3 regions of the Streptomyces sp. NPDC006372 genome follow, and region 1 is predicted to be linked to each of the others. Evidence: riboswitches for the same ligand, from Rfam matches in the RefSeq annotation. Region 1 holds a riboswitch; each other region holds the start of a gene.

Region 1 (7,930 bases):
TTCTGCTTCTCCGGGCCGTCGACAGCGACGCGCAGGGTGTGCGTGCCGGAGGCCAGTTCGGTGAGCTTGGACGTCGGGTCGGCGGAGGAACCGCCCTCGCCCGGGCTCGCCGCACCGGACATCAGGCTGCTCTCCAGCCCGCCGAGGTCCGGCAGTCCGAGATCCGTGCTGATCTTCACCGTGCCGGACAGCTGCTGCACGTCCGACTTGGCGATCTTCTCGATGAGCTGCTGTGCCGTGATCTTCGGGAGGTCGGGGTCGCCCGAGTCGGCGAGTGCGGGGACCAGGCCGATCGTCGCGGCCGCCACCCCCATCACCGTGACCGGGACGACGTACCGCGCGGCTTTGCTCCGCCGGGAGCGCTGCTCGTCGACCTCCCCGGCGGTCGTGTTCTCGTCGGATGCGTACGGTGCCATGTGTGCCCTACCTCCGTGGTCGGCGGCGGCTGTCCGTGTCGTCCACGCACTCGTCCCTGAGCCGCCATTCTCACCCGAACAGGTGAGGAGTGGTGTTCTTCGGTGGTCTCCATCTGACCAAATCGGCCGGGGAGATACGTCAGACCGCGGGCTCAACTCCACGTACTGCTGGGGTATGACACGGAGGGGCGGTGTCTCCCCCGACCCGTAGGGGGCGGGGGATGAACCGGACCGGTGCCGCGCTAGCCGGCGCGGTGCACCACGGCGTCGCTCAGCTCCACGAGAGCCGCCTTCGCGGCGCACTCCGGCAGGGGTGCCAGGGCCGAGCGGGCGTCCTGGGCGTAGCGGACGGTGTCCCGGCGGGCCTGTTCCAGCGCCGGGTGGGCGCGCAGCAGGCGCAGGGCCTCGGCGTGCCGGGCGTCGTCGGTGAGGTCGGAGTCCAGCAGCTCGCACAGGGCGATGTCGTCCGCGAGCCCGAGCCGGGCCGCGCGCTCGCGCAGCCGCAGCACCGGCAGCGTGGGGATGCCCTCGCGCAGGTCGGTGCCCGGGGTCTTGCCGGACTCGTGGGAGTCGGAGGCGATGTCCAGGACGTCGTCAGCGAGCTGGAAGGCGACGCCGAGCCGCTCGCCGTACTGGGTCAGCACGTCCACGACCGTCTCGTCGGCGCCGGACATCATCGCGCCGAACCGGCACGACACCGCCACCAGCGAGCCGGTCTTGCCGCCCAGCACGTCCAGGTAGTGCTCGACGGGGTCCCGGCCGTCCTGCGGTCCGGCCGTCTCCAGGATCTGCCCGGTCACCAGCCGTTCGAACGCCTCGGCCTGCACACGGACCGCCTCGGGGCCGAGGTCGGCCAGGATGTGCGAGGCGCGGGCGAAGAGGAAGTCGCCGGTGAGGACCGCGACGGAGTTGCCCCAGCGGGTGTTCGCGCTCGCCACCCCGCGGCGCACGGCGGCCTCGTCCATCACGTCGTCGTGGTACAGCGTGGCCAGGTGGGTCAGCTCCACGACGACGGCGGACGGCACGATCCCGGGCGCGTACCGGTCACCGAACTGGGCGGAGAGCATCACGAGCAGCGGACGGAACCGCTTGCCGCCGGCCCGCACCAGGTGCTGGGCGGCCTCCGTGATGAAGGGCACCTCACTCTTGGTGGCCTCGAACAAGCCTTCCTCGACAGCCGCCAACCCGGCCTGGACATCGGCTTCCAGAGCCTGGTCCCGCACGCTCAGCCCGAACGGCCCGACGTCGGTCACGAGGGGTCTCCTGTCTGCTGTGTCTGCCGGTGATTACGCGGATTGTCGATAGGTCGCTGCCCTCACTCGAGTCAGCGTATCCGGTCACGTTTCGATCACCGCCAGCGCCCATGGTTACAGGCCGGGTGGTATCCGATCACGACCTCCATGTTTTCGATCAGTCCATAAGAACAGACATTTATCCACTTACCAGGAGGTAGCGAGATATAAACGATTTGCCGCGTTGCGTAAGTTAATTCCCTTTGCTGATATGTACCGCACAGGCTCGTGATCAGTGAGTTCGGTCACGTCGCCCCTTTTGCCCCCTCGCTCCGGCACCGGCCCGTACCCCCTTCCACCGAAAGCCAGTTGAGCCTTGGCTCCCGCAAAGGATCAAGCGGGCCAAACCACTCAGACCAAGGTCAACCGGCTCGGAATGTGACTCCGGTGCTTGTTCCCGACATGTGCTCTCGCATACGTTCCCGGCTTGTCCGGCGGACCGCCGAATCCTGCCGCCGCCCGGACACCCCACACACACCGACTCACTCACGCAGGGCAGGAGCGGGGGACCCAGGTAAGTCGCCGGTCCGCACAGCGGACCGGCTCGGGGTGAAGCCGCGTACGGCAGCACAGCGCCGTACGCGGCCGGACACCTCCCGGCCCGAACCCGACAGCTCACCTCGCAGGCGCCGGAGAGGAACATCGCCATGGCCGGACGAGGCATGCACCGTCGCAGCAGAACCAGCCCGCTCACCCGAGGCGTCGTAGCCGTCGGAACCGGCGGAGCGGCACTCACCCTTCCGCTCCTCGGCGCGACGCACGCGAGCGCCGCCGAGCCCCAGAGCGCTCCCGTCGTCGCACAGTCCGTGCACCAGGCGGCCCAGCCCGCCAAGTCCCTCGCGTACACCGTGGTCAAGGGCGACACGCTCTACCGCATCGCGGACAAGTACGACGTGTCGGGCGGCTGGAAGCAGCTCTACAAGGACAACCGCGCCGCCGTCGGCGACAACCCGAAGCTGATCCACCCGGGTCTGAAGCTGAAGGTGAAGACCGCCAAGGCGGACGCCGCCCCGAAGCAGGCGACCAAGTCGTCCGCCCCCGCCAAGCCGGCCGCGAAGCCCGCCACGGGCGTCGCCCAGGCCGCCCCCGCCGCCGCGAAGACCTACGCGAACAACCTCGACGGGTGGATCCGCGAGTCGCTGGACATCATGGCGCAGAAGGGGATCCCGGGGTCGTACGACGGCATCTACCGCAACATCATGCGTGAGTCGTCCGGCAACCCCCAGGCGATCAACAACTGGGACTCGAACGCCGCCGCGGGCACCCCGTCCAAGGGCCTGCTCCAGGTGATCGACCCGACGTTCGCCGCCTACCACGTGCCCGGTACCTCCTTCGACCCGTACGACCCGGTCGCCAACATCACGGCGGCCTGCAACTACGCGGCGGCCCGCTACGGCTCGATCGACAACGTCAACGGCCCGTACTGATCCACCCCGCCCAGCAGTCGCTCGAGGACGACGGCGATGCCGTCGTCCTCGTTCGACAGCGTGACCTCGTCGGCCACGGCCTTGAGTTCGGGATGGGCGTTGGCCATGGCGACGCCGTGGGCGGCCCAGTCGAACATCGGGATGTCATTGGGCATGTCACCGAAGGCGATGGTGTCCGCCGGCCGCAGCCCCAGGTGCTCGGCGGCCAGCGCCAGGCCCGTCGCCTTGGTGATGCCGCACGGCTGGAGTTCGACCGTGCCGGGCCCCGACATTGTCACCGTCGCCAGTGAGCCGACCACCGAGCGGGCCGTCGCCGCCAGCTCGTCGTCCGTCAGACCGGGGTGCCGCAACAGCACCTTGCTGATGGGCTCGCACCACAGGTCGTCCCGTCGCTCGACCCGTACGGCGGGCAGGGTCGGGTGCGGCATGAGATAGCCCGGCTCGATGAGCGTGAGCCCGTCGACCCCGTCCTGGTCGACCGCGGCGTACACCTCCCCCACCTCGGCCTCGATCTTGCCGAGGGCGGTCTCCGCCAGTTCACGGTCCAGCGTGATGGACCACAGCAGCCGGTCCGCGCCGGCGTCGTACACCTGCGCGCCCTGGCCGCACACCGCGAGCCCCGTACAGCCGAGGTCGTCGAGGAGCGGCCGCACTCTCGGGGCCGGCCGGCCCGTCACCACGAGGTGCTGGGCGCCGGCGTCCGCCACCCGCGCGAGTACGGCGAGAGACCGGTCGGAGAAGGTGTCGTCGCCGCGCAGCAGCGTCCCGTCCAGGTCGGTGGCGATGAGTGAATATGCGAGGGGTGCGGCCATGATCAGAGAATACGGACAGCGCGCCCGTTCGTTTCATCGCACGGTGGACACCGATTGCCCGATTGAGGGCCCCTCTGCACCAGTTGGCAACAACATGGTCCGCTACCTACCCGTGAGGCCGTCCCGAGCGGTACCTTCCAAGTGTCCAGGGGGGACTTGATCGGGGGGTCGGGTTGAGCAGTGGGCGCATTCGTGTGGCCGGGGCCGGGGAGCTTCGCGAGGCGGAGAGGGAGCGCTGGCGAGCGCTGCGCGCCGCGGCGGAAGCACCGCGCAACCCGTTCATGGAACCGGAGTTCACCGAAGCCGTGGGCCGGGTGCGGCCGCAGGCACGGATCGCGGTGGTGTACGACGGGCCGGAGCCGGCCGGCTTCCTGCCCTACGAGCGCGGCCGGTGGGGTCAGGGCCGGGCGATCGGACTCGGCGTCTCGGACGCGCAGGGCGCGATCCTGCGGCCGGGCCTGGACCTGGAGACGGGCGAACTGCTGCGGGCCTGCTCGGTGTCCAGCTTCGCCTTCGACAACCTGGAGGCCGAGCAGCGGCTCTTCGTCCGGTACGCGGCGGAGGAGTACGCCACCTTCGTCATCGACGTGGAGAAGGGCTACGAGACGTACGAATCGGTGCTGCGCGCCCAGTCGCCGAAGTTCCTGAAGACCACCCTGGCCAAGGAGCGCAGGCTGGGACGGCAGGTCGGCGAGCCGCGCTTCGTGTTCGACGAGCGCGACCCGGCCGCGCTGCGCACCCTCATGGAGTGGAAGTCGGCGCAGTACCGCAGGACGGGCCGGCGGGACCGGTTCGCCCAGGAGTGGATCACCCGCCTCGTGGGGCGGCTGGCCCGGACCCGGGCGCCGGAGTGCAGCGGCACACTGTCCGTGCTGTACGCCGGGGAGCGGCCCGTCGCCGCGCACTTCGGACTGCGTTCGGCGTCGGTCCTGGCCTGCTGGTTCCCGGCCTACGACCCCGAGTTCTCGAAGTACTCGCCGGGTCTGGTGCTGCATCTGCGCATGGCCGAGGCGGCGGCCGCCGAGGGCATCGGCATGCTCGACCTGGGGCGGGGCGCGGCCGAGTACAAGGACGCGCTGAAGACGGGCGAACTGCCCGTGTACGAGGGAGCGGTGACGCGTCCGGGGGCGGGCGCGGCGCTGCACTGGCTGAGCCGCGAGCCGGCGCGCCGCGCGCACAGCTTCGTCCGCGGCCGGCCGCGGCTCGCGGCGCTGGCGGCGCGGACCCTGAAGGGCGCGGCCCGGCTGCGCCGTACCTGACACGAGTGGGGGGAGGGCGCATGGCTCGTTCGGCACGTGCGCGGGAGGAGATACGCCGGTTCCTGGACATCGGGGCGGTGCAGGTTGCCGAGGTGGACCTCGATGGGGCGGAGGCGGTGCTCAGACCGGGTCCGGGGAATCCGCCGGTGACGAGCGGAGAGGTGTTCGTACTGGTCAGGAGGGGCGGCCGGCCCGTGGGCACGCTGCTCGGTCGGGTGCCGGAGGGGGCGGACGCCAAGGCCGTGCTGGCGGAGCGGGCGCGGGCGGAGTGTGCGGTGGCCGTCGGTGAGGAGCCCGGGGATGCGGTTGAGCCCGGGTCGGCTCTTGAGCCCGGGTCGGCGGTTGAGTCCGGGTCGGCGGTTGAGTCCGGGTCGGCGGTTGAATCCCGGTCGGCCGGTGCGTCTCCGTACGCGAGTGTCGTCGTCGCGACCCGGGAGCGTGCAGGCCAGCTGGCCCGCGCGCTGGACTCGCTCCTGGCGCAGGACCATCCGCGGTTCGAGATCGTCGTCGTCGACAACGCACCCGTGACGGACGGGACGAGGGAACTGGTCGAGCGGAAGTACGCCGAGCGCGTGCGGTACGTGTGCGAGCCGGTGCCCGGCCTCGCGGTCGCGCACAACGCGGGGCTGGCGGCCGTCCGGGGCGAGGTGGTCGCGTTCACCGACGACGACGTGGTCGCCGACCCGCGCTGGCTGACCGAGCTCACCGCGCCCTTCGCCGCCGACGCCGGACTGGGCTGCACGACCGGGCTGATCCTGCCCGCGCGGCTGACGACCCCGGCCCAGGTGCTGCTGGAGAGCCACGGCGGCTTCGCGAAAGGCTTCACTCCAAGGACGTACGACCCGGCACACCCGCCGGTCGACGAGCCGCTGTTCCCGTTCACGGCCGGGCGGTTCGGCTCGGGCGCCAACATGGCCTTCCGGACGGCCGTCCTGCGTTCCGTCGGCGGTTTCGACCCGGCCACCGGCGCCGGGACGGCCGCCCGGGGCGGCGACGACCTCTACGGCTTCGTCCGCGTCCTGGCCCAGGGCAACCGGCTGCGCTACACGCCGTACGCGCTGGTGTGGCACCACCACCGGGAGACCTGGCGGGATCTGGAGACCCAGGCGTACGGCTACGGCGCCGGGCTCACCGCCTACCTCACCGCGGTGCTCGTCAACCGCCCCGCCCTGCTGCCGGCGTTCCTCGCCCGGCTGCCCCGCGGCCTCGCCCACGCCCGCGCGCTGACCGCCGTGCGCGAGACGGAGGGGGCGGGCGGTGCCGGCACGCCGGGTGATCACGACGTGCGCACGCATCCGTGGCCGCGGCGGCTGTCGCGATTGCAGCGCAGGGGGATGGTGTACGGGCCGGTCGGCTATCTGAAGGCGCGGCGGGCGCTGCGCGCGGCGGCCGGCACGCGAGCGGAGACCGTTCAGGGGGCGCGATGAGGACGGACGGCAGAGGCGGGGCGGAGCACCAGGGTGCGCGGGACGGCGAGGGCCCACCGGCCCCGGCGGGTGCGACGGCTTCGGCGGGCGCGCCCGCCCCGGGAGGTGCGCCGGCTCCGGCGGGCGCGCCAACCCCGGCAGGTGCGCCAGCACCGGCGGGTGCGGTCGGTACTCCGGCCATCCCCGTCTTCCTCTACCACGCCGTGATGGACGACCCGCCCGACTGGATCGCCGAGTTCACGGTCAGCCCGCGGGAGTTCGCGGCCCACCTCGACGCCGTGGTGGACAGCGGCCGGACGCCCGTCACGATCAGCACGGTCGCCGACCATCTGGCCGGCCGGGCGCCCCTGCCGCCCCGGCCCGTGCTGCTCACCTTCGACGACGGCTTCGCCGACCTGCCCGGCCCCACCGCCGAGGCCCTGGCCGGGCGCGGCCTGTGCGCCACCGCCTACCTCACCACCGGCGCCATCGCCCCGGGCGGCCGCAGCCTGCTGCCGCCCGCCCCGATGATGACCCTGGACCGGGCGGCGGAGCTGGAACGTTCCGGCATGGAGATCGGCAGCCACACGGTCACCCACGCCCAGCTCGACACCCTGTCCGGCAGGGACCTGGCGTACGAACTGCGCTCGTCCAAGGCCGTGCTGGAGGATGCCCTCGGGCACGAGATACGGCATCTCGCCTATCCGCACGGCTACAACAGCCCGCGTGTGCGGGCCATGTCGGCCCGGGCCGGCTACGAGACGGCGACCGCCGTACGGCACGCGCTCAGCTCCGACCGCGACGAGCGCTACCGCATCGCCCGGCTCATCGTGCGGCGCGGTCACACCGTCGCCGACGTCGAGGCCTGGCTGGCGGGGACGGGCGCCCGGGTCGCGCCGTACCGGGACGGGCCGAAGACGATCGCGTGGCGGTGGTACCGGCGGGCCCGCGCGGTGCTGCACGGGCCCGAGTTCGCGGGCTGAGCTGCGCTCTCCCGTTGCTGTCCTCGGCTACTTGAGCGGCTGGTTGAGGTAGGGGTCGGCGACCGCCTTGCGCAGACTGTTCCAGGCCGCGTCGTTCGCCACCGCGAGGTCGCAGTGCGGTCCGGGGTCGCGGTAGTTCCACTGGAGGGCGGCCTTGACGCCCTCCAGGCCCTTCAGCACCGCGGGCACCTGCGCGTACCACTCGGCCTGCCGCTGCGGGTGGGCCGGGTCCTGCGCGGTGCCGAACTCGGAGAGCATCAGCGGCTTGTCGTCGGAGATGTGCTCCCGGATCCAGTCGTGCACGGTGTTCTGGGTCTGCGCGAAGGTCATCCAGT
Region 2 (7,930 bases), on a different contig from region 1:
ATGTCGGCCCGCATCGCCGCGATCTGCTCCGGCGAGGGCGGGTCGCTCACCACGCCGTCCCGGACCAGGTGCCGCTCGGTCATGCGGACGCAGCCGACGTCCACCGAGCGCGCCGCGCGCACCCCGTCGTCGCCGACCACGAACTCGGTGGAGCCGCCGCCGATGTCCACGACGAGGTAGGGCTTCGCGAGGTGGTCGTGCCCGGTGAGCTCCTTGGTGGCGCCGGTGAAGGAGAACTCGGCCTCCTGGTCCCCGGAGATCACCTCGGGCTCGACGCCCAGGATGTCCAGCACACCGCTCACGAACTCGTCCCGGTTCTCGGCGTCCCGGGAGGCGGAGGTCGCCACGAACCGCAGCCGCTCCGCCCCGTGCTCCTTGATGATCCCGGCGTACTCGCGGCACGCCGCGAAGGTCCGCTGCAGCGCCTCGGGGGCGAGCCGGCCGGTGCGGTCGACGCCCTGCCCGAGCCGCACGATCGTCATCCTGCGGTCCAGGTCGACCAGCTCACCGGTGGCCGGGTCCGCGTCCGCGACCAGCAGGCGGATGGAGTTCGTACCGCAGTCCACGGCGGCGACACGGGTCACTGGGCGGCCTCCTCGGCGGTCGTCGCGCCCGTCACGCACGGGCCCTTGCGCCACCACTCCGGCAGCATCGCGATCGCCTCGTCCCCGAGCGGGTTCACGCCGGGCCCGGCGGCCAGCGAGTGGCCCACGAGCACGTGCAGGCACTTCACCCGGTCCGGCATGCCGCCCGCGCTCGGGAAGTTCTTCAGCTCCTCGATCTCGTCGCGCCGCCTGATGTAGTCCTCGTGCGCCGCCCGGTAGGCCGCCGCCAGCTCCGGGTCCGAGGCGAGCCGCTCGGTCATCTCCTTCATCACGCCGTTCGCCTCCAGCGTGCCGATCGCCGAGGCGGCGCGCGGGCACGTCAGGTAGTACAGCGTGGGGAACGGCGTGCCGTCCGGCAGCCGCGGTGCCGTCTCGACGACGTCCGGCTGCCCGCACGGGCACCGGTGCGCGATCGCGCGCAGACCGCGCGGGGGCCGGCCGAGCTGCTGCTTGAAGGCCTCGACGTCCGCGTCGGTGGGCTCGGTGCGCGGGGTGGTCGGCGGGGGCGTTTCCATGACTGTGTTCAGGCTGTCTTTCTCTGATCGCCGCTGGGGGTCAGGTCACTGACCGGAGGCGTCGGACTTGTCGACGCCGTCCCAGACGTTGGAGTACCAGGGGCGGTCGGCCGCCCCGAGGTCGTTGCGCGACTGCTTCGCCGCGTGCGGGTCGACGACGATGAATCCCGTCTCCCCCGGCATGACGTAGTGCAACCGCTGCCGGATCTGCTGCTCGGCGTACGCGTCGTCCTGCCAGCGCGCCTTCTGGTCGCGCAGCCGTTCGACACGTTGCCGGGCCTGCTGCTGTTCCTTCTGGAGGTCGTCGATCTCGGCGCCCTGCGAGACGTACTCGCGCATCGGGTAGGCGAGCGCCACGATCAGCGAGCACATCACCAGGGCGAGCAGCGCGGCCCGGCCGGTCAGCCGGGAGCGGCGGGCCTGGCGCCGGGTCTGGGACCGGTAGACCCGGGCAGCGGTCTGCTCGCCGAGCAGCCGGATCCTGGTCGCGGTGGAGAACCGGTCCCGGTCCTTCACGGCCATGTCTCCCCGCCTCCCGCTCCACCGTCCGATGCGCGTACGTCCCCGCACACGGTACGGGACCGAGTACGGGGACGTACGTACGACTGGCTCAGGCTTGACCCCGTAAGGGTCAGCCCTTGCTGTGCTTAATAGTTCGCAGAGCGAAACCGGGGGAACGCGCTGCGGCCGGCGTACACCGCCGCGTCGTCGAGGATCTCCTCGATGCGCAGCAGCTGGTTGTACTTGGCGACGCGCTCGGAGCGGGCCGGGGCGCCGGTCTTGATCTGGCCGCAGTTGGTGGCGACGGCCAGGTCGGCGATGGTGACGTCCTCGGTCTCGCCGGAGCGGTGGGACATCATGCACTTGAAGCCGTTGCGCTGGGCCAGCTCGACGGCGTCCAGGGTCTCGGTGAGCGAACCGATCTGGTTGACCTTGACCAGGAGCGCGTTGGCCGCGCCCTCCTCGATGCCGCGGGCGAGGCGCTCGGGGTTGGTGACGAACAGGTCGTCGCCGACGAGCTGGACCTTGTCACCGAGCTTGTCGGTGATGGTCTTCCAGCCCTCCCAGTCGTCCTCGAACAGCGGGTCCTCGATGGAGACCAGCGGGTACGCGTCGACGAGCTCCGCGTAGTACTCGGTCATCTCGGCCGCCGAGCGGTCCTTGCCTTCGAAGGTGTAGACGCCGTCCTTGTAGAACTCGGACGCGGCGACGTCGAGGGCGAGGGCGATCTGCTCGCCGGGGGTGTAGCCGGCTTCCTTGATCGCCTCGAGGATGAGGTCGAGGGCCTCGCGGTTGGAGCCGAGGTTCGGGGCGAAGCCGCCCTCGTCGCCGAGGCCGGTGGCCAGGCCCTTGCTCTTCAGGACCTTCTTCAGCGTGTGGTAGACCTCGGCGCCCCAGCGCAGGGCCTCGGAGAAGGACTCCGCGCCGATCGGGGCGATCATGAACTCCTGGATGTCCACGTTGGAGTCGGCGTGCGAGCCGCCGTTCAGGATGTTCATCATCGGCACCGGCAGCAGGTGCGCGTTCGGGCCGCCCAGGTAGCGGAACAGCGGCAGGTCGCTGGCCTCGGAGGCGGCGTGGGCGACGGCGAGGGAGACGCCGAGGATGGCGTTGGCGCCGAGGGAGCCCTTGTTGTCGGTGGCGTCCAGGTCGAACATCGCCTGGTCGATCAGGCGCTGCTCGGTGGCGTCGTAACCGACGAGCTCCGGGCCGATCTGCTCGATGACCGCGAGAACGGCCTTCTCCACACCCTTGCCGAGGTAGCGGTTCGAGTCGCCGTCGCGGAGCTCGATGGCCTCGAAGGCGCCCGTGGAGGCGCCGGACGGGACGGCGGCACGACCGGTGCTGCCGTCGTCGAGGCCGACCTCGACCTCGACCGTGGGGTTGCCTCGGGAGTCCAGGATTTCCCGGGCTACGACGACGTCGATGGACGGCACGAGCATCTCCTTCTTGATGTGACGCGGGTACGCGGGCCGCTCGGGCCCTGCGAGGTGCGGGCCGGTGGCTCGCGACATGAGCCTAACCGGCTCGGGCCGATCGGCCACCGGGTCGCCCACCCCATGGACAGAACCGAGAGTAAATTGTTTCCGAACGGAACAAAGCCGGTGCGCAAAGACCGCCGGAAGAAACCCGGCAGAAGAAACCCCGCCCCGGTGCGTACGGGGGGAGACGCACCGGGGCGGGGAGCCCGTGGGGACGGGGGCCGCCCGGGACGGGCGGGGGCCGCTGCTTACTTCAGGTGCAGCTGCTGGCCCGGGTAGATGAGGTTGGCGTCCGTGACGATGTCCTCGTTCAGCTGGAAGAGCTTCTCCCAGCCGCCCTCGACCTTCTTCTCCGTGGCGATGGAGCTGAGGGTGTCGCCCTTGACGACCTTGTACTCGCCGTCGCCCTTCTTGACCTTCTTGCCGGTCGGGGTGGTGACGGTCTTCTTGGCGGCCGGACGCTCGTCGGAGCGGGAGGCCGGCTGCTGCTGGGTCTCGCGGGACTCGGTGCTCTGCTGCTGGCTCTGCTGCGAGGAGCTGCCGGAGTCGGCGGAGTCACCGGAGGAGCCGCTGCCGGTGGAGGCGCCCGACAGGCCCTTGCCGCACACCGGCCAGGCGCCCTTGCCCTGGCTCGCCAGGACCTTCTCGGCGACCTGGATCTGCTGGTCCTTGCTGGCCTTGTCGGCGGTCGAGGCGTACTGGGTGCCGCCGTACGCGGACCAGGTGGAGGCCGAGAACTGCAGACCGCCGTAGTAGCCGTTGCCGGTGTTGATGGACCAGTTGCCGCCGGACTCGCACTGGGCGACGGTGTCCCACTCGGAGGTGGTGGCGGCGGAGGCGGTGCCGGTCGCCATCAGCGGGGCGGCGACGGCGGCGCCGGTGACACCGGCGACGGCGATGGCACGGCTGGCCTTGGACGGACGGCGGTGCTTGCCATTGCTGGAAAACAGCATGGAGAGATCCCCTCACCGACGCCTGCGAGGTGAGCTGTCGGGTTCGGGCCGGTTGAGTTGCCCGGCCGCGTCCCTCCCGGGACACGGCTTCACCCCTAGCCCTTCCGGCACAAGTGGCCGGTCGGGCACCTACCTTGGGTCCCCCGCTCCTGCCTACGGCGCTTGACGCGACGACTGTTCCCGTACGGCCGCTGGCAGGATTCGGCGTTGCGGCAGCCGGGGCTCGTGGTGACGAGCGATCACGACGGTAGACACGCGATCCGCCGAATTTCAAAGACGATCAAGGCTTCTGAGATCTATCTCTCACGGGCCTCAAACGGGACATTCACCGCGAAACAGGACGTGAACTCGCGCGGTTTCGGGGCGACTTCCGCCCCGGTTTCCGCAGTGTCCGAACGGCTACTTCTCGTCCGCTTCGCCCTCCACCGCGAGCTTCTCACCGGGACGGATGAGGTTCGGGTCGGCACCGACGGCCTTCTTGTTGCCGTCGTAGAGCTCGTGCCATCCGCCGCTGAGGTCAAGGGAGTCGGCGATGGACCAGAGGCTGTCGCCGACACCCACGATGTAGGAGCCTTCGGAGGCGTCACGGGAGTCCCCGTCGCCGCGCGAGGCGTGACGGCCCGTGGACTCGTCCGTACGGCTGTCCCCGGACGCGCCGGTCTCGTCGGCACTGGGGCCGCGGTGCCGGCCGGAGCCGGTGTCGGTCAGCGCCGAGGACTCGTCGTCCCGCTGCGCGTCGTCGGACTTGTCGCTCTCGGAGGTGGCCGAGGGGGAGGCGTCGGGCTGCCGATCCTTCGACGAGTCTCTGTCGTCGGACGTGGAGTCTTCACCCTTCGAGGCCGACGGCGTGTCAGGCGACGACGACGGAGAAGAGGAGGGGCTTTCGGAAGGAGACGAGCCGAGCGAATCGAGCAAACCGGGCGAGTCCGTGGAACCGGACGCGTCGGAGGAGCCCGAGGAGTCCGACCCCTTGCCCTGCTCCAGACCCGAGAGCAGTCCGCAGGTGCGCCAGGCGCCGACACCCTGGTCGGCGAGGATCTTCTCGGCCACGGCTATCTGCTGGGAGCGGCTGGCCAGATCGGCGCTCGCGGCGTAGTCGAGTCCGCCGTACTTCTCCCAGTCGTCCTGGGAGAGCGCGAGGCCGCCGTAGTAGCCGTTGCCGCTGTTCTGGCTCCAGGCGCCGCCGGTCTCACAGTCCGCGACCCGGTCCCAGGTCGTGCCGTCGGCCGCACTGGCACCGGAGGCCCCGAGGAGCGGGATCGCGATGGCGGAGCCGGTCACTCCGGCCGCGACGAGGAGAGCCGGAGCCTGGCGGGGGCGACGGTGCCGACCGTTCCCGGAGAGCATACGGAGACCTTTCGCGAGACAGCAGTGACCGGCACGAGGCAACCCCCGAGCCGTATTGATGGGTGAACGTATCGGCAGACGATCACTTGTCACAAGTTCATGCCGCGCAGATCACGTGAAGATCACAGCTCTGATGTTTCGTCACTCTTGGCCGGTGCGAACTCCACCGGCAGCGTGCGCAGCCCGCGCATGATGAGTCCGCCACGCCATCTCAGCTCGGCCGGGTCCGCCGCGAGCCGCAGGTCGGGCAGGCGGGTGAGGAGGGTGGCGAGCGCCGTCTGGCCCTCCAGGCGGGCGAGCGGGGCGCCCAGGCAGTAGTGGATGCCGTGACCGTAACCGAGGTGCTGGTTGTCGCGGCGGGAGAGGTCGAGCACATCCGGGTCCGCGAACCGCTCCGGGTCCCGGTCGGCGGCGGCCAGGACCACGAGGACCGGGTCGCCGGGTGCGATCCGCTGCCCGCCGATGGTGAGCGGCTCGGTGGCGAAACGCCAGGTGGCGAGCTCGACGGGACCGTCGTAGCGCAGGAGTTCCTCGACGCCGGTCTCGAGGAGCGCGGTGTCGTGGGCGGCCAGGGACCGCTGGAGCCGCTCGCGCTGCCCGGGGTGGGTGAGCAGGGCGTAGGTGCCGTTGCCGATGAGGTTCACGGTTGTCTCGAAACCGGCGAACAGCAGGATGAAGGCCATGGCCGCGGCCTCGTTCTCGGTGAGGTGCTCACCGTGGTCGGAGGCGCGGATGAGCCCGGAGATGAGGTCCTCGCCCGGGGCGGGTTCGGCGGGCAGCGCCTCCCGCTTGCGGTGGATCAGATCGGCGAGGTAGCCGCGCATCTTCTTCACGGACCGCGCCACCCCGCCCCGGGGCCCGCCCTGGTGACGGATCATCATGCCCGCCCAGTCCCGGAAGTCGTCCTGGTCCTCGCGCGGGACGCCGAGCAGGTCGCAGATGGCGTAGATGGGGAGCGGGAAGGCGAACTCGTGGATGAGGTCGGCGGACCCCTTCTCCGCGAACCCGTCGATGAGACGGTCGGTGAGCTCCTGCACCCGTGGCGCGAACTCGGCGACACGGCGGGGTGTGAACGCCTTGGACACCAGCCGCCGCAGCCGGGTGTGGTCCGGCGGGTCGATGTTCAGCAGATGCGTCATCAGCTCGGCCTTGCGCTCGCCGGGGATACCGGTCTTGCCCTTGGCATGCGCGGGCTCGGCGTGATGCGCCGGGTTCTTGGAGAGACGGTTGTCGGCGAGGGTCTGCTTGGCGTCGGCGTACCGCGTGACCAGCCAGGCCTCCACACCGCTGGGAAGCCGCGTCCTGTGGACGGGGCTGTGCTCGCGCAGCCAGGCGTAGGCGGGGTAGGGGTCGCTCGCGAACTCCCAGGTGAAGAGGTCGGGAGCGGCGGGCGGGCTGGGCTGGGGCTGGTCGGTCACTCCTCGACCGTATCCGGCTCACCGCGGGCCCCCTGCCCGCCCGGGGGCCTGCTCAGCCCTCGGCCTCCCTGATCGCGTCCCGGTACGCCCGGGCCGCCGCCCTCAGGGCCGCCTCCGGGTCCACGCCCTCCGACTCCGCGCGGACCGCCAGGGCCAGCAGCTCGTAGCCGACGCCCTCGACGGGCGGGAGGGGTATGTCCAGGCCCGCGGTGCGGGCGCGGGACGCCAGCTTGGCGGCGAGGGCCAGGCCGGGCTGGCCCAGGGGGATGCCCTCGGTGATCGAGGCGCGCTGCTTCTCGACCGCCTTGGTGCGCAGCCAGTGCTCCTTGACCTCCTCGGGCGTGGTGGCCGTCGCGTCGCCGAAGACATGCGGGTGGCGGTGGATCAGCTTGGCGACGATGCCGGCGGCCACGTCGTCGATGGAGAAGGCCTCCGCCCCGTCCTCCGGGCGGCCCTCCTCGGCGATCCGGGCGTGGAAGACGACCTGGAGGAGGACGTCACCGAGCTCCTCGCGCAGTTCGTCACGGTCGCCCTCCTCGATCGCCTCGACGAGTTCGTACGCCTCCTCGATGCCGTACTTGGCCAGGCCCTCGTGGGTCTGCCGGGACGACCACGGGCACTCGGCGCGGATGCGGTCCATGACCTGGACGAGGTCGAGGAGACGGGCGCCCGGCAGGTCGTAGGAGGCGGGGAGCAGCTCCAGCTCCGGCATGGCGACGCGTCCGCCGCCGGCGAGGCGGGCCAGGCCGTCCGTCAGGGCCGGCTCGCCCTCGCCCGTCGCCACCACGACCACCGTGCGGCCGCCGGCGCAGGCGCCGACCAGTTCCTCGGCGGTCGGGGACGCCTCGTCCACCGATATGCCGGCCTCGCGCAGGTAGGGCAGCTGCGGGTGCGCGCCGTCCGCGCACAGCACCCGGTCGGCCGCGTGCAGGGCCTGCCAGGCGGGCCAGGACAGCAGGCCGGGGGCGACGCGGTGGCTGGTGGTGAGCAGGACGATGCGACCGGGGGCGGGGTCGGTGGCCTGGTCACGGCCGGTGGCCCCGGCGGGGCCCGGGGTGGCTTCGGGGCTGTTGGCGTTCACGGTTCGAAACTAACCCACGCCGCCGACAG
Region 3 (7,930 bases), on a different contig from region 1:
CGCTCCGCGATCGAAGGGACGTACATGCCCATGGGTCACACGGCCACAGCCCAGGCAGGCTCCGGGGGCCTGACAGCGACCGAGCACCGCCTGGCCAACGGCCTGCGCGTGGTGCTCTCCGAGGACCACCTGACCCCGGTCGCGGCGGTGTGCCTCTGGTACGACGTCGGTTCGCGCCACGAAGTCAAGGGGCGTACCGGCCTGGCTCACCTTTTCGAGCACTTGATGTTCCAGGGTTCCGCCCAGGTGAAGGGCAACGGCCATTTCGAGCTCGTCCAGGGCGCGGGCGGTTCGCTGAACGGCACCACCAGCTTCGAGCGGACCAACTACTTCGAGACCATGCCCGCCCACCAGCTGGAGCTCGCCCTCTGGCTGGAGGCCGACCGCATGGGCTCCCTGCTGACCGCCCTCGACGACGAGTCGATGGAGAACCAGCGCGACGTCGTCAAGAACGAGCGCCGTCAGCGCTACGACAACGTGCCGTACGGCACCGCTTTCGAGAAGCTGACCGCCCTCGCCTACCCGGAGGGCCACCCGTACCACCACACCCCGATCGGCTCGATGGCCGACCTGGACGCGGCGACCCTGGAGGACGCGCGCGCGTTCTTCCGCACCTACTACGCGCCGAACAACGCCGTGCTCTCCGTGGTCGGCGACATCGACCCGGAGCAGACCCTGGCCTGGATCGAGAAGTACTTCGGTTCCATCCCGGGCCACGACGGCAAGCACCCGCCCCGGGACGGCTCGCTGCCGGAGACCATCGGCGAGCAGCTGCGCGAGGTCGTCGAGGAGGAGGTCCCGGCGCGCGCCCTGATGGCCGCCTACCGGCTGCCGCACGACGGCACGCGCGCGTGCGACGCGGCCGACCTGGCCCTCACGGTCCTCGGCGGCGGCGAGTCCTCCCGCCTGTACAACCGTCTCGTGCGGCGGGACCGTACGGCGGTGGCGGCCGGCTTCGGCCTGCTGCGGCTCGCCGGGGCGCCCTCCCTCGGGTGGCTGGACGTGAAGACGTCCGGTGACGTCGAGGTGCCGGTGATCGAGACCGCCATCGACGAGGAGCTCGCCCGGTTCGCCGAGGAGGGCCCGACGGCCGAGGAGATGGAGCGGGCCCAGGCCCAGTTGGAGCGCGAGTGGCTGGACCGGCTCGGCACCGTCGCCGGCCGCGCCGACGAACTGTGCCGGTACGCCGTGCTGTTCGGCGACCCGCAGCTCGCCCTGACCGCCGTGCAGCGCGTGCTGGAGGTGACGGCCGAGGAGGTCCAGGAGGTGGCCAAGGCCCGCCTGCGGCCCGACAACCGCGCGGTGCTCGTCTACGAGCCCGTCGCCGACGAGGCCGGCGACGCGGAGGCCGCCGAGGACGCCGGCACCACCGAGGACACCGCAGCCGCGGCCACCAACGAGAACGAGGAGGCGGCCAAGTGACCGAGCTCGCCACGATGGACTTCCACCCCCAGCCGCGGGAGGGCGAGGCCCGGCCGTGGGCCTTCCCCGCCCCCGAGCGCGGCACGCTCGCCAACGGCCTGACGGTGCTGCGCTGCCACCGCCCCGGCCAGCAGGTCGTCGCCGTGGAGGTGCTGCTGGACGCGCCCCTGGACGCGGAACCGGCCGGCCTCGACGGTGTGGCCACGATCATGGCGCGGGCCTTCTCCGAGGGCACCGACAAGCACTCCGCCGAGGAGTTCGCCGCCGAGCTGGAGCGCGCCGGTGCCACCCTCGACGCGCACGCCGACCACCCCGGTGTCCGGCTCAGCCTGGAGGTGCCGGCCTCCCGGCTCGCCAAGGGACTCGCCCTGGTCGCCGACGCCCTCAGGGCGCCCGCGTTCGCGGACAGCGAGGTCGAGCGGCTGGTCCGCAACCGCCTCGACGAGATCCCGCACGAGCTGGCCAACCCCTCCCGCCGCGCCGCCAAGGAGCTCTCCAAGGAGCTGTTCCCGGCCGGTTCGCGCATGTCGCGGCCCCGGCAGGGCACCGAGGAGACGGTCGCCGCGATCGACTCCGCGGCGGTCCGCGCCTTCTACGAGAAGCACGTCCGCCCCGCCACGGCCACCGCCGTGGTCGTCGGTGACCTCACCGGCATCGACCTCGACGCCCTGCTCGGCGACACGCTGGGCTCCTGGACCGGCTCCTCGGCGGAGCCGCGCCCGGTGCCGCCGGTGACCGCCGACGACACGGGCCGGGTCGTCATCGTGGACCGTCCGGGCGCCGTCCAGACCCAGCTGCTGATCGGCCGGATCGGCTCGGACCGGCACGACCGCGTGTGGCCCGCCCAGGTGCTCGGCACGTACTGCCTCGGCGGCACCCTCACCTCCCGTCTGGACCGTGTCCTGCGCGAGGAGAAGGGCTACACCTACGGCGTGCGGGCGTTCGCCCAGGTCCTCAGGTCCGCCCCGGACGGGACGGGTGCGGCGATGCTCGCCATCAGCGGCTCCGTGGACACGCCCAACACCGGGCCCGCCCTGGAGGACCTCTGGACGGTGCTGCGCACCCTCGCCGCCGAGGGGCTGACCGACGCCGAGCGGGACGTCGCCGTGCAGAACCTGGTCGGCGTGGCGCCGCTGAAGTACGAGACGGCGGCGGCCGTCGCGAGCACGCTGGCGGACCAGGTCGAGCAGCACCTGCCCGACGACTACCAGGCCGCGCTGTACCGGCAGCTCGCCGCGACCGGCACCGTGGAGGCCACCGCGGCGGCCGTCAGCGCATTCCCGGTGGACCGTCTGGTGACCGTCCTCGTGGGTGACGCGGCGCAGATCAAGGGCCCTGTGGAGGCCCTCGGCATCGGCGAAGTGACCGTCGTGGCCGCCGAGTAACGGCACCGCGCGCAGGGGCCCTGGTTGTCTTCAAAGGCACCAGGGCCCCTTTATGCCCGAATTGGTACGGGAGTTGCCCGTCTGCCCTGTGGGATGCGCTACAAAATCTTAGATCCGTTTGGGAATTGAAAGTGGTGCCGCTTAGCGTCGTCCGGGCTGTTCGTCAGGCAGTGCGCCGCACCCGCGGCACCGGACAGTCATCGCCGAGTCCCCGTACGGCGCGAGCCAGGGGAGCCGGGGACCCACCGCAGTCCCTGGGGTGAATCGGACGCCCGCGCGCACCGCGAGGGGGTCCGTAGGAGACCTTCCTGCTCCGAACCCGTCAGCTAACCCGGTAGGCGAGAGGGAAGGAAAGGATCAGCCACTTCATGGCGTTCACGCGCGCCACCGGGAAGCACCGGCGTCCCAGCAGGATCCAGCGCGGCACGGCCCGCGCGGCGGGAGTCGCGGCCCTCGCCACCACCGGCGTCATCGGCACCGTGGCCGCTCCGGCCTTCGCCGCCGAGCCCGCCGCCGAGCAGACCGGCCTCACCCCGGTCGTCACCCTCGGCGACACCGTGGCCCAGCAGATCGACGCCCAGGCCGCCGCCCAGAAGCAGGCCGCCGAAGAGGCCGCCGCCAAGAAGAAGGCCGAGGAGGCCGCGCGCGAGCGGGCCGCCGAAGCCGCCAAGAAGGCCAAGGAGGCGGCCGAGAAGGCCCGCGAGGCCAAGGAGCGCGCCGCCCGTGAGGCCGAGCGCAAGCGCCTCAACTCCTTCGTGCCCCCGATCTCCGGCTCGTACGTCTCCACCGGCTACAAGGCCAGCAGCGGCCTGTGGTCCTCCGGCAGCCACACCGGCATCGACTTCCACGCCGCCACCGGCACCTCCGTCCACGCCGTCGGCATGGGTGAGGTCGTCGAGGCCGGCTGGGGCGGCTCCTACGGCAACAACATCGTGATCAAGATGAACGACGGCACGTACACCCAGTACGGCCATCTGTCGTCCATCGGTGTCTCGGTCGGCCAGAAGGTCACCCCCGGCCAGCAGATCGGCCTGTCCGGCGCGACCGGCAACGTCACCGGCCCGCACCTGCACTTCGAGGCCCGGACGAGCCCCGAGTACGGCTCCGACATCGACCCCCTCGCCTACCTCCGCTCGCACGGCGTGAACGTCTAGGCGGCACACCGCTCCGCTTCCCGAAGCCCCGGCTCGCCGAGCCGGGGCTTTCGGCGTTTGTGACGTCCGCCTGTCCAAAAAATATCCATGGATTCCGGATAGCCGTCGGAAATTCCCGCTGATTGCAATAGAGTCACGGAACACACGTCACTCGTCGACGTTTCACGGGGATTAAGCGGAGGTCGGTCATGCGTATTCCCGCGCAGTCTGTGTGCACGGCCATCCGGGACGACATCGTCGCGGGTGTCCACGAGCGCGGCAGCCGGCTGACCGAGGAACTCCTCGCGCGCCGCTACGGCGTCTCGCGCGTGCCCGTCCGGGAGGCCCTGCGCACTTTGGAGGCCGAGGGCTTCGTGGTGACCCGACGGCACGCGGGGGCCTGTGTCGCCGAACCCAGCGAGCAGGAGGCCGCCGACCTGCTGGAGATGCGTACGCTGCTGGAGCCGCTCGGCGCCGCCCGTGCCGCCCAGCGCCGCACCGAGGCGCATCTGAAAGTCCTGCGCGGGCTGGTCCGGCTGGGCCAGGAGCGCGCCCGCCGGGGCAACAGCGACGACCTGCGCTCGCTGGGCGGCTGGTTCCACGAGACGCTCGCGCAGGCTTCCGGCAGCCCCGCCCTGACCTCGACGCTCACCCAGCTCCGCCACAAGATCGCCTGGATGTACGCGGTGGAGGCACCGGCCGGCCCCGTGGAGTCCTGGACCGAGCACGGCGCGATCGTCGACGCGGTGGCGCGCGGGGACAGCGAGCGCGCGCGGGCGGTCACGGCGCTGCACACCGAGCGTGCGACGGCCGCGCACCGCCTGCGATTCGGCTCCGCCGGGGAGCGTGCCGAGCGTGTGAGGAACTCGCAACATCCCGTAAACACGGCGAGCCCGCGGCATTAACACGGAAGCCGTATACAAAGAACGGGCATTTCTCGGGGGATTATTTGTGCTGCCCCAGGCAGGGAATTCGATAAAGGCGAAGGGCCCGCCCGATGAAATCGGACGGACCCTTCGGGGTGCGCCGGATCAGGCGCGAAAAATACTCAGACGGTCTCGGGCAGTTCCTCGAGACCCTCGGAGACCAGCTTCGCGAGCCGGTCCAGGGCGGCGTCGGCGCCCTCGGCGTCGGAGGCGAGGACGATCTCCTCGCCGCCCTGGGCACCGAGGCCGAGGACGGCCAGCATGGAGGCCGCGTTGACGGGGTTCCCGTCTGCCTTGGCGATCGTCACCGGGACGCCTGCGGCCGTGGCGGCTCGGACGAAGATGGAAGCGGGGCGGGCGTGGAGGCCCTCGGCCCAGCCGACGTTGACGCGGCGCTCAGCCATGTGTTGCTGCCCTTCGGTTTTCAGGGTTGTCTAGACCAGTTTCCCATATCGTGAAGCTGTGCCGGAGCGGCCCTGGGACCGCCCCGGGGTGCCGTCGGGTCGCGGCCTCGACCCGACTGACGCCCTCCACAGACTGCCTCGCGTCCACTGTCGGACGCTAGCCGTACTCTGGGGCCCATGCAGACCTCGCCGGACCGGCACGAGTATCCCGCCCACTGGGAAGCCGACGTGGTGCTGCGCGACGGTGGCACCGCGCGCATCCGGCCCATCACCGTCGATGACGCCGAGCGTCTGGTCAGCTTCTACGAGCAGGTCTCCGACGAGTCGAAGTACTACCGCTTCTTCGCGCCGTACCCTCGCCTGTCCGCCAAGGACGTCCACCGCTTCACGCACCACGACTTTGTGGACCGGGTGGGACTCGCGGCCACGGTCGGCGGCGAGTTCATCGCCACCGTACGCTACGACCGGATCGGTGCCGACGGAACACCCGCGTCCGCGCCGGCCGACGAGGCCGAGGTCGCCTTCCTGGTCCAGGACGCCCACCAGGGGCGCGGCGTCGCCTCCGCCCTCCTCGAACACATCGGCGCCGTCGCCCGGGAGCGCGGCATCCGCCGCTTCGCCGCCGAGGTGCTGCCCGCCAACACCAAGATGATCAAGGTGTTCACGGACGCCGGGTACACCCAGAAACGCAGCTTCGAGGACGGCGTCGTGCGGCTGGAGTTCGACCTCGAACCCACCGACCGCTCCCTCGCCGTGCAGTACGCGCGCGAACACCGCGCCGAGGCGCGCTCCGTGCAGCGGCTGCTCGCGCCCGGCTCGGTCGCCGTCATCGGCGCCGGGCGCACCCCGGGCGGCGTGGGCCGCAGCGTCCTCGACAACATCCGCGACGCCGGGTACCGCGGCCGCCTCCACGCCGTGAACAAGGCCCTGCCGGAAGGGCAGAAGGAGCTGGACGGAGTGCCCGCGTACCGCTCGGTGCGCGACATCGACGGCCCTGTCGACCTCGCGGTCGTCGCCGTACCGGCCGAGCACGTCCACGAGGTCGTGACCGAGTGCGGCGAACACGGCGTGCAGGGGCTCGTCGTGGTCTCCGCCGGGTACGCCGACAGCGGCACCGAGGGGCGCGAACGCCAGCGCGCCCTCGTGCGGCACGCGCGCACCTACGGCATGCGGATCATCGGGCCGAACGCCTTCGGCGTCATCAACACCTCCCCGCGGGTCCGGCTCAACGCCTCCCTCGCCCCCGAGACACCCCGCCCGGGCCGGATCGGCCTGTTCGCCCAGTCCGGCGCGATCGGCATCGCGCTGCTGTCCCGGCTGCACCGGCGCGGCGGCGGGGTCACGGGCGTGACCGGCGTCTCCACCTTCGTCTCCTCCGGCAACCGTGCCGACGTCTCCGGCAACGACCTCCTCCAGTACTGGTACGAGGACCCCGACACCGACGTCGTCCTCATGTACCTGGAGTCCATCGGCAACCCCCGCAAGTTCGCCCGGCTCGCCCGCCGGACGGCCGCGGCGAAACCGCTGGTCGTGGTCCAGGGCGCCCGGCACGGAGCCGCTCCCCAGGGGCACGCCGTGCGGACGACCCGGCTGCCGCACGCGATCGTCTCGGCGCTGCTGCGGCAGGCCGGCGTCATCCGGGTCGACACCATCACCGACCTGGTGGACGCGGGCCTGCTGCTCGCCCGCCAGCCCCTGCCCGACGGGCCCCGGGTGGCGATCCTCGGCAACTCCGAGTCGCTCGGCCTGCTCACGTACGACGCGTGCCTCGCCGAGGGGCTGCGGCCGCAGCCCCCGCTCGACCTGACCACGGCTGCCTCGGCGGCGGACTTCCACGCGGCCCTGTCACGGGCGCTGGCCGACGACTCCGCCGACGCCGTGGTCGTCACCGCCATACCGGCGGTGGGGGAGGGCTCGGTCGCGGACGCGGCCCTCGCCGAAGCACTGCGCTCGGCCGCGGCGGCGGCTCCGGCCAAGCCGGTCCTGGTCGTCCACGTGGAGCTCGGCGGCCTGGCCGAGGCCCTCTCGGCAGCGGCCAGCACGGCACCACAGACCGTGGCGGACAATCCGCCGCAGAACAGTCCCGACGCCCCCCGAGCCGCGTCCCACCCGGCGCCCGCCGAAGAACCCCCCGAGGGCACCCACCTCATCCCCGCCTACCCCGCCGCCGAACGCGCCGTCCGCGCCCTCGCCCAGGCCGTGACCTACGCGCAGTGGCGGCGCGACGCCGCGGACCCCGGCCGGGTGCCCGAGTACGAGGACATCGACGAGAAGGGCACCGCCACACTGATCGACGGGCTCCTCGCGCGCGGGAAGGGGTTCACACTCGGCACCGAAGAGACCTGCGACCTGCTCGGCCACTACGGCATCCACGTCCACCGAGCCCTGCCCGCCCCGACCCCCGACGCCGCCGCCGAGGCCGCGCGGGGCCTCGGCTACCCCGTGGCCCTCAAGGCCACCGCCCCGCACCTGCGCCACCGCGCCGACCTGGGAGGCGTACGCCTGGACCTGCTGGACGAGGACCAACTGCGCCGGGCCTACGCCGAGTTGACGGAGCAGTTCGGCGCGCCGGACGAACTGCGTCCGGTGGTGCAGCGGATGGCACCGCGCGGGGTGGACGTCGTCGTGCGGGCCGTGATCGACCCGGCGGCCGGAGCCGT

The links. A riboswitch is a leader RNA that binds a small molecule or an ion and turns the genes downstream of it on or off. The one in region 1 is predicted to bind cyclic di-AMP.
Region 2: linked by a shared signal. The riboswitch ahead of ABZ016_RS11850 (transglycosylase family protein) and the one ahead of ABZ016_RS06120 (LysM peptidoglycan-binding domain-containing protein) in region 1 are both predicted to bind cyclic di-AMP.
Region 3: linked by a shared signal. The riboswitch ahead of ABZ016_RS36415 (M23 family metallopeptidase) and the one ahead of ABZ016_RS06120 (LysM peptidoglycan-binding domain-containing protein) in region 1 are both predicted to bind cyclic di-AMP.

The regions. Positions count from the first base shown of each region.
Region 1 is NZ_JBEXQJ010000002.1:357,813-365,742, forward strand. Features, by position in the region: gene ABZ016_RS06110 (DUF2092 domain-containing protein) at 1-416, opposite strand, end outside; gene ABZ016_RS06115 (polyprenyl synthetase family protein) at 659-1,669, opposite strand; cyclic di-AMP (ydaO/yuaA leader) riboswitch at 2,174-2,352, shown strand; gene ABZ016_RS06120 (LysM peptidoglycan-binding domain-containing protein) at 2,356-3,135, shown strand; gene ABZ016_RS06125 (HAD family hydrolase) at 3,099-3,947, opposite strand; gene ABZ016_RS06130 (GNAT family N-acetyltransferase) at 4,121-5,206, shown strand; gene ABZ016_RS06135 (glycosyltransferase) at 5,227-6,633, shown strand; gene ABZ016_RS06140 (polysaccharide deacetylase family protein) at 6,840-7,595, shown strand; gene ABZ016_RS06145 (glycosyl hydrolase) at 7,623-7,930, opposite strand, start outside.
Region 2 is NZ_JBEXQJ010000005.1:86,217-94,146, forward strand. Features, by position in the region: gene ABZ016_RS11830 (Ppx/GppA phosphatase family protein) at 1-584, opposite strand, end outside; gene ABZ016_RS11835 (DUF501 domain-containing protein) at 581-1,120, opposite strand; gene ABZ016_RS11840 (septum formation initiator family protein) at 1,166-1,642, opposite strand; gene eno (phosphopyruvate hydratase) at 1,768-3,057, opposite strand; gene ABZ016_RS11850 (transglycosylase family protein) at 3,351-4,055, opposite strand; cyclic di-AMP (ydaO/yuaA leader) riboswitch at 4,060-4,226, opposite strand; gene ABZ016_RS11855 (transglycosylase family protein) at 4,455-5,402, opposite strand; gene ABZ016_RS11860 (cytochrome P450) at 5,525-6,820, opposite strand; gene ABZ016_RS11865 (nucleoside triphosphate pyrophosphohydrolase) at 6,873-7,901, opposite strand.
Region 3 is NZ_JBEXQJ010000038.1:64,537-72,466, forward strand. Features, by position in the region: gene ABZ016_RS36405 (pitrilysin family protein) at 25-1,422, shown strand; gene ABZ016_RS36410 (pitrilysin family protein) at 1,419-2,807, shown strand; cyclic di-AMP (ydaO/yuaA leader) riboswitch at 2,999-3,163, shown strand; gene ABZ016_RS36415 (M23 family metallopeptidase) at 3,176-3,961, shown strand; gene ABZ016_RS36420 (GntR family transcriptional regulator) at 4,150-4,845, shown strand; gene ABZ016_RS36425 (HPr family phosphocarrier protein) at 4,989-5,270, opposite strand; gene ABZ016_RS36430 (GNAT family N-acetyltransferase) at 5,448-7,930, shown strand, end outside.